2 regions of the Alteromonas sp. 009811495 genome follow, and region 1 is predicted to be linked to the other one. Evidence: predicted binding sites of a transcription regulator. Region 1 holds the regulator's gene; the other holds the start of a gene.
What was found. Region 1 encodes LexA, which represses DNA repair genes until DNA is damaged. Its sites were predicted from a motif close to TACTGTATNNNNATACAGTA; they were not measured.
Positions count from the first base shown of each region.

Region 2: the regulator LexA is predicted to act here: its motif matches at 2,471-2,490, upstream of OZ660_RS18195 (YebG family protein).

Region 1 covers NZ_CP113972.1:4,344,001-4,348,429, reverse strand. Annotated here, with positions in the region: gene plsB (glycerol-3-phosphate 1-O-acyltransferase PlsB) at 1-885, opposite strand, end outside; gene OZ660_RS19465 (GNAT family N-acetyltransferase) at 1,006-1,479, opposite strand; gene lexA (transcriptional repressor LexA) at 1,637-2,263, shown strand; gene coxB (cytochrome c oxidase subunit II) at 2,848-4,011, shown strand; gene ctaD (cytochrome c oxidase subunit I) at 4,021-4,429, shown strand, end outside.
Region 2 covers NZ_CP113972.1:4,047,800-4,052,228, forward strand. Annotated here, with positions in the region: gene OZ660_RS18175 (efflux RND transporter permease subunit) at 1-876, opposite strand, end outside; gene rplI (50S ribosomal protein L9) at 1,170-1,622, opposite strand; gene rpsR (30S ribosomal protein S18) at 1,649-1,876, opposite strand; gene rpsF (30S ribosomal protein S6) at 1,888-2,289, opposite strand; gene OZ660_RS18195 (YebG family protein) at 2,536-2,823, shown strand; gene OZ660_RS18200 (ABC transporter ATP-binding protein) at 3,206-3,892, shown strand; gene OZ660_RS18205 (ABC transporter permease) at 3,886-4,429, shown strand, end outside.

The DNA of each region.
Region 1 (4,429 bases):
TTCACGAATCCTATCGGCATGACCTACGCTAATTCCGTTGTAGATCTTATTCCAAATACGTGTAAGTAGGCGATCGCCAAAACGTATTAAACCTTCCCGATAGTCTGCGGCAATTTCGGTTATGTAAGATTGCGCAGTCTCTTTGGCTTTCTCGTGGGTAACTTTCTTGCTGCGAGACTCTTCGGCAATGGCGCGTCGCACCGCATCAGAGCCCAATACACTATTATTGAGTTCTTGGCGTTCAAGCAATGTTGGGCCGGTCATACTTTGACGCTTTCGCTGGAAGTGAGTACTTGCTACGCGAACCAGTTTATGGGCAATGCTCTGATCGCTACCATGCTGGTTTGACATCGCGCGAGCCGATACAGCTTTTGAATAGTTAATAAAATTGTCGCGACCCAAAAACAGTACGATAAATAATTTACGTAACCAACTAGGTGCTGCTCTATCGGCAATTAAGTCGCTAAGCCCTGGGTTGCCTTTGCCTGGCGCTCTTCCCCAAGTTACAAATACTGGCACCACCTGCAAATCTAGGTTTTCATGATCGCGGTGCAGGTGGAATAATTCAGTGAAGACTTCTTCAATGTCAGTTTCTTTTGCTGAAGAGCGAAAGATAGGCTGAGTTTTACGTAAAAATAATGTGGACGAATACTCTCGCCCTGCAAGTGCCAACGTCTCTGTTGGGCTTGGCAAACCCAGTGCTTCAGTCGACATTCTAAGTGCCAACTGGTCGGTCACTGAGTTAGTGGGAAGTAGATAGACAATTGGCTTGTTCTTATCTATTCCTAATTCGGTTTCAACGTTTACTGGAATACTATGCGCTTTAACCAGTAACTTAACAGGATAATGAAACACCGACAAAAGGGCTTTTCGCATCCACGACATGAAGTATGTAATCCTATGAAATAAAAACGGGGAAAGTGTAACACATTTGGCGATTTATCTCGCGGTATGCCTTTATGTCATCCTTTACATGTATGTATTGTGTTACGTCAGGTTACTGCATCAAATGCCTTTGTAGCGCATGGCTACGTCGCATCTCGCGTACGCGTCACCGTACTGCTGCATAATTGTATTACAATGCACAAAGCCATTTTTTTCATACAAATGAATGGCGGCTTCACACTTCTTATTGGTAAGCAAAAACAATGTTTTGTGTGCGATTGTTGGCGCTTGTTCAATAACATGTTTTAGCAATGCCTCACCAACTTTTAGTCCTCTGGCACTGCTGACAACACCCATTTTGGTTAGTTCGAAAATGCCGTCGCTTTTTTTCATCAAGGCACAGGTACCAACTACGCCTAAGGTCTGGTGCTGTGCAAACCAAATATGTCCACCTTGGTCAATAATACAAGACTGTGGTGATGAGATGACCTCTTCGTCGACAGGTTCAAGGGCGAACATGGTTTCTATCCACTCTCGGTTAATACTATCAAAGTAGGGTGCAAGGTCGGCGGAAAAGGGCAAAAATCTTAGCATTTACTATGCATCCAACTCTGTTTGTCTTCATTCTATTGTATTAAATGTGAGCACAACGGTGTTTTTCAAGTTTTATTTTATCTGCTGTCGCGTAGTGCTTGTTATTTAAATTTAGGTGTATATACTTACAGGAACTGTATGAACAGACAGGTCTTTTATGCGCCCACTCACAGCTCGACAAACCGAAGTTTTAGAACTTATTAAAACGACCATGCAAGAAACGGGAATGCCACCTACGCGTGCAGAGATTGCACGACAGCTTGGTTTCCGTTCTGCTAATGCGGCAGAAGAACATTTGAAGGCCTTAGCGCGTAAAGGTGTTATTGAAATTTTGCCAGGTACTTCTCGTGGCATTAAATTGAATATTCCACTGGAAGATGAAACACCAGAGGAAGAAGGGCTACCGCTTATTGGGCGAGTCGCAGCGGGCGAACCTATTCTAGCGCAAGAGCATGTTGAGTCGCATTACAAGGTCGATCCTGCGCTATTTCAACCTCAGGCAGACTTTCTGCTACGTGTAAACGGTATGAGTATGAAAGACATTGGTATTCTTGATGGCGACTTATTGGCTGTACATCGCACTACTGATGTACACAACGGTCAAGTTGTTGTTGCCCGAGTGGATGAAGACGTCACGGTTAAGCGTTTAGAAAAACGCGGGCGAGAAGTATTACTGCACGCCGAGAACGATGAATTTGCACCTATAAAAGTTGATTTGGCTTCACAACCTTTTGCTATTGAAGGTATAGCGGTGGGTGTTATCCGAAACGCTGACTGGATGTAAGGTTTCGGCAGGTTAACGTAAAAGCGGCCTTGTAGCCGCTTTTTTTGTACCTTAACTTTCACTTTTGTTGGCTGTTCTATGTATAAAGGTTGTTTTTTGAACAGCCTGTCAAAAAAGTTTAATTTTTTTGCAATCACACCAAAACGCCAATTTTTTCGCGCCGCAAGTGCTTTTTAATCCTGTCACTTTTAACAAGACTACGTTTGAAAATCTCCAAATTTGCATTCTTATATATTGATTTTTATAAACTTACATTGATTTCTTTATCGCCGCATGTGTTCCAAATGAGCGTTTAAAAGCTTCACGGCGTATCCACACGCCACACCGCTTTACTGCACTATCAAGGTGCAGTTAGCAAAAATGAAATGATTAAATTTTAACCATCTCGTTAAATTTTTAGCAGAAAAGACTAGACGGCAAGTCATTATTGCGCAATTCTTATACAGAGATTAACAAAATAATAACAATGGCTCTAAATTTGTTTTACAAATTGCAGTTGTGGGTCAATCGTTCGCAAACCACTTGGTAGGGACAGCGCGCACTAACATTTAGCGTTAATGGTTCTACCATTACGGAGGTGCTGAGTGAAACAACTAATGACCGTCATGGCAAAAGGGTTTGCTAGTATACCCCTTTTGCTTTTTTCTCATTTCCTTTTTGCGCAGGAGGCTGCAGAAGAAGTTTCTTCTCTTAACCTCAGGCGCGGCGCAACTGACATTAGCGGGCAGGTGTATGACCTGCACATGTTAATGTTCTTCATTTGCGTCGGTATTGCAGTAGTCGTGTTTGGCGTAATGTTCGCCTCTATGTATCTGCACAGAAAGTCACGAGGCGCTAAGCCCGCGAATTTCCACGAAAACGTAAAAGTAGAAATCGCGTGGACTGTAATTCCGTTCCTTATCCTCATTTTTATGGCGGTTCCCGCTGCCAACACGCTAATTGCAATGGAAGATGTCTCTGAACCGGATATGACGGTATTGGTGACGGGTTCTCAATGGAAGTGGCACTACAAATACATGGATAGTGACGTAGAGTTTTACTCGTTGCTGGCTACGCAGCGCGAGCAAATTGAAAACAAGTTTGAAAAAACGGAAAACTATCTTCTTGAAGTTGACCGTCCGCTTGTCATTCCCACAGGTCAAAAAGTTCGTTTTCTGATCACATCTGACGATGTTATTCATTCTTGGTGGGTTCCCGACTTTGCAGTGAAGAAGGATGCAAATCCCGGCTTTATAAACGAAGCATGGGCAAAGGTTAACGAACCCGGGGTATATCGCGGTCAGTGCGCTGAACTTTGCGGCAAAGATCATGGTTACATGCCCGTTGTGGTTATTGCGAAAGAGCCTGCTGAATATGCTGCTTGGATGAGTGAGCAGGAAGACATTATTCGTAAAGCGAAAGAAGAAGAGCAACGCCTTCTGTCGATGAATATGTCGATGGACGAACTAATGAAAGAAGGTGAGCGAGTCTATAACGCCACATGTGCAGCTTGCCATATGCCAAATGGTGAAGGTCTGCCGGGCGTATTCCCTGCTCTTAAAGGCAGCAAAATGGCGCTAGAAGATCAGGAAGGGCATATAGATATTGTGCTTCATGGTAAATCAGGTACCGCCATGCAAGCGTTCGGCAAAATGTTAAGCCTCAAAGAAATTGCTGCAGTGGTGACTTATGAACGTAACGCGTGGGGTAACAACACGGGTGACATGGTACAGGCGAAAGACGTTAACGCCGTGGCAACGGGTAACTAGGAGCGAGTTATGAGCAAAGCAACTGAAGTCATTTCGCCAGATTCAACTGTGCATCACGACGATCACGATCACCACGACCATATACCGAAAGGTATTACTCGATGGTTGTTTACCACCAACCATAAAGATATCGGTACGCTGTATTTGTGGTTCGCCTTTATCATGTTTTTGGTTGGTGGGGCCATGGCAATGGTGATTCGTGCTGAACTTTTTCAGCCGGGTTTGCAAATTGTCGACCCTAACTTCTTTAACCAGATGACCACTGTACACGGTCTTATTATGGTATTTGGCGCGGTAATGCCAGCCTTTACTGGGCTTGCCAACTGGTTAGTACCTATGATGATAGGCGCGCCAGATATGGCCCTCCCGCGTATGAACAACTGGAGCTTTTGGATTTTACCAGGGGCCTTTCTTATTC
Region 2 (4,429 bases), 300 kb from region 1:
ATTTTGTCTGTCAACGCGAATAGAAATTGCTGGGTTGCCGTTTTGTACGCTTGCGTTATTGCCATCAGCACGTGTAATTTTTATCTCAGCAATGTCATTTAACGTTATCGGGCTACCGTCACGCCATTCAAGGATCATCTCACCCATTTGAGTAGGTTGATAACGCCCTTCAAAGCGCAGTGTGTAACGTCTGCGACCAACATCGACGAACCCGCCAGAAATATCATTGGCGCGACCAAGTTCATTGGCAACTGCACTTAGGTTAATACCCAGTTGTGCAGCTTTAAATGGGTCAAAAACAATTTGGAATTCTTCAACGCCACCAACGCCACTTTCCATCCTTGCTCGTGCTACGCCAGGAATAGATTCTAGCTGCGGCTTAATTACATCAGTAAAATAAGTAACGTAAGTATTAATTTCATTAGGGTTGCCGGGCAAGCGTTGTAAGAAGAAATAGGTAAGCGCGGGGGCATCACCACCGCTGCCAGCAAGCATTATGTTGGGCGATAGGGCATCCCGTGGAAGAGGTGGAACACGGTTCATGCGACTAATCACTTCAATAAGCGTTTTTTGCATGTCCGTACCTAAACCAAACTCAAGGTTTATCCATGCATTACCTTGGTTTGCCCATGCGCTCATCGACTCAAGCCCAGGTATACCCTGCAGAACCTCTTCTTGAGGCTCTATAATCTCTGATTCTATTTCTTGCGGGGACGCAGCCCGCCACGAAGTTTGAATATTGATATAGGGGCGATCAATATCGGGAAATAACTGAACGGGTAAATTAAATAGACTGTAAAGCCCAAGAAATACCAGCAATGTAATGCCGATACCTACCCCAGTTGCGTTTTTTATTGCTGCACGAGTGATGTCCATAACGTGGTACTTATGCTTTTTATAGTTCGATTTACTATAGGTCGCAGAAGTGACAGAAAAAGTTTAAAACCGTGATACGAAGATTTTTAGCGATAATTAACATTTCTTTTAAATGTGGCTTAAAAACCGCTATTTATCGCAGATAAGTGGACTTGGATTTTAGGTTATTGGTCGAGATTGTAATTAATTTGTTACATTTAACGCAGCCGTATGACATACGAGTATCAGCGCGTAGTGACAAACGGGCACAAAAAAGCCGCTCAAAAGAGCGGCTTTTTCAAATACGTCAGCGATTACGCTTCAGCAATGATGATCACTTTGATTGAAGTGATAACGTCAGAGTGAAGTTGTAAGTCGATGTCATACTCACCAGTCTCACGAAGAGTACCAGTAGGTAGTTTAACTTCTGCTTTTTGTACTTCAACGCCAGCTGCAGTGATTGCATCAGCGATGTCACGAGTACCAACAGAACCAAACAGTTTACCTTCGTCACCAGCTGGTGCTGCGATTGTAACTTCAGCAAGCTCAGCAATTTTCTCACCGCGTGCGTTCGCAGCAGCTAGTTGCTCAGCAATTTTCGCTTCAAGTTCAGCACGACGTGCTTCGAACTTTTCAACGTTGTCTTTAGTTGCAGGAACCGCTTTACCCTGTGGGAAAAGGAAGTTACGAGCGTAACCAGACTTTACAGTCACTTGGTCGCCCAGGCCGCCAAGGTTGGCGATTTTATCTAGTAGGATGATATTCATCTTAGCTAACCCTTATTTTCGCCAAATTACTTGTGTGAATCAGTGTACGGAAGCAACGCAAGGAAACGTGCGCGCTTGATCGCAGAAGACAGCTGACGCTGATATTTTGCGCTTGTACCAGTAATACGGCTAGGGACAATTTTACCGCTCTCAGTGATGTAGTTCTTAAGAGTAGCGATATCTTTGTAATCGATTTCAGTCACACCTTCTGCAGTGAAACGGCAGAACTTACGACGTCTGAAAAAACGAGCCATGGGTGATCTCCTTAAGCGTTGTCTTCAGTGGTTTCAGTTTTCTTTTCCGCGCGGTCTTGGCGAGGAGCAGAATCGTCACGACGCTCACGACGAGGCTCTTCTTTCATCATTGGAGAAGGCTCAGTCACAGCAGTCTTAGTGCGCATAACCATGTTACGTAGGATCACGTCGTTGAAACGGAAAGCATTTTCCAATTCATCAACAGCTTCTGCAGACGCTTCAGCATTGATTAGTACGTAGTGGGCTTTGTGCAGCTTTTCAATTGGGTAAGCCAGTTGACGACGGCCCCAATCTTCTAAACGATGAATCTGACCACCGTCTTGCTTTAGGATTGTGGTATAACGCTCGATCATACCAGGTACTTGTTCACTCTGATCAGGGTGAACCATAAATACGATTTCGTAATGACGCATTATAGCTCCTTACGGTTGTAGCCTCGACAGTACAGCCGACTGCATGGAGACAAGGAACGAATTGGGATGGCTGTAAGGGCGCGCATTATACGCAGCGGTTACCAATTGCACAAGCATTAATCACCTTTAAAACGGCTTGTTACCCTTCTCTCACTAATAAAACTCAAACATTTAATTAAAATACTGTTTATTTATACAGTAAATTACTGTACAGTTTTTGTGTCTTTAATAAACAGGGGACCTACCATGGCCATTACCACACAGTATGTTGTTACGCACAAAGGGGTAGAAAAATTGGTAACTACCGACAAAAAAGAAGCCGATCAGTACGACAAAATGCTCGACGCAGCAGACAACCTTGCCGACTACATTCATGCGAAGGGCATCAAGCTAGATGACAGCGTAGTGGAAGAACTGACAATTATGCTGTCAAAAAACAAAGATAAAATTAGCAAAATCTTTAAAGGTGCTACTGCAGAAAGCGTGTTAGAAGACGAAAGCGCAGAAGTGGTGAAGCTACAGGCTAATGGTTAACGTTTTAAGCTAGAACACACCCAAAATACAAAGCTGCACTCGACAACTTAACTCGTTTCTGCGAGCAAAAACTTATCTGATACTGTAGTCGCGATTGTTATTTGATAACATAACGCGACTACAGCGCTTAGGCTCAAACCTTTATTATTTTTTACACGGCTTATGGTTTATTCTTGTGATTTGGCCTTGTGGTTTAGCTGTGTGGTTTTGCCATATGGTATTGAGAACACGCTGTAATTTGAGCGAGCTGAAAAACATAGTGATAAGCTAAAAGCGCTTAAGTTCATTGCTATTAGGTTGTCAGAAATTACAGGTTTAAAAGAGTGTGATAGAAAACGAATTGCCGATAGTCCACAACGCGCCAGCCATCGAAGTAAACCAGATGCGGTTTGCTTACAACAAATCAGTGTCACCACTACTAGCCATAGACAAATGGCAAGTTGCAGAGGGCGAACATATTTTTCTCTCGGGCCCCTCAGGCAGTGGTAAAAGTACATTGCTCAACTTACTAAGCGGCACACTGACACCAACAAGTGGCGAAATATCCTTACTCGGCCGCCCATTTTCAACGTTATCAAATCGTCAGCGAGATAATTTTAGGGCACAGCATATCGGTGTTGTATTTCAACAGTTCAATTTAATTCCCTATCTAACAGTCGAACAAAATATTCGTGCTGCTGCTTACTTTGCCAAAAACACATTAGGTAGTGACGCCCTCAGCCAGAAAATTCAACGCTTAATCGAAAAGCTCCAATTACCTGATAATGTGTTAAGCGAACAAGCTGATGCTTTGAGCATTGGACAGCAACAACGCGTCGCTATTGCACGAGCACTTGTCAACGCGCCACAAATTTTAATTGTAGATGAACCAACGTCTGCGTTAGATGTAGCCGCGCGAGATAGTTTCATGTCTTTACTTAAAGAAGTTGCAAAAGACAGCACCTTATTGTTTGTCAGTCACGATCCAGCAATGGCCGCCTATTTCAAAACGCATTTAGACATTAAGGAACTACTTGCCAGCAGCACTAAAAGGCAGGGTAATGCGGGTGAAGGAGCGGGTCAATGCTAACGACAATTGCACTAGCGAGTTTAAAACGACGCAAGCACACCGCATTGCTGACCCTGTTAAGTATCACCATTAGCGTTTGTCTTTTGCTCACGGTTGATATTGTGCGTACTCAAGTTAAAACCAGCTTCACACGCACGGTCTCGGGTGTTGACTTAATTGTTGGCGCACCAAGCGGGCAGCTTAATTTGTTACTTTCGTCGGTTTTCAACGTTGGCACACCATCTAAAGGGATACCATGGAATAGCGTTGCATCCCTTGAGTCGAACAAGCAAGTGGCATGGATAATTCCATTGTCTTTGGGCGACACCCACAAAGGGTTTCGTGTTATAGGCACAAACAATCAATTTTTTACGCACTTTAAGTATGGTGATAAGCAAGCGCTTGCTTTCGCCCATGGAAGCAACTTCACCCAACCTCTGTCTACCGTGGTAGGTGCCGATATTGCGCAAACGCTCGGCTATAAGGTAGGCGACAAAATCGTAATATCCCATGGCTTGGGTAACGTGTCGTTCAATAATCACGATACCCACCCATTTG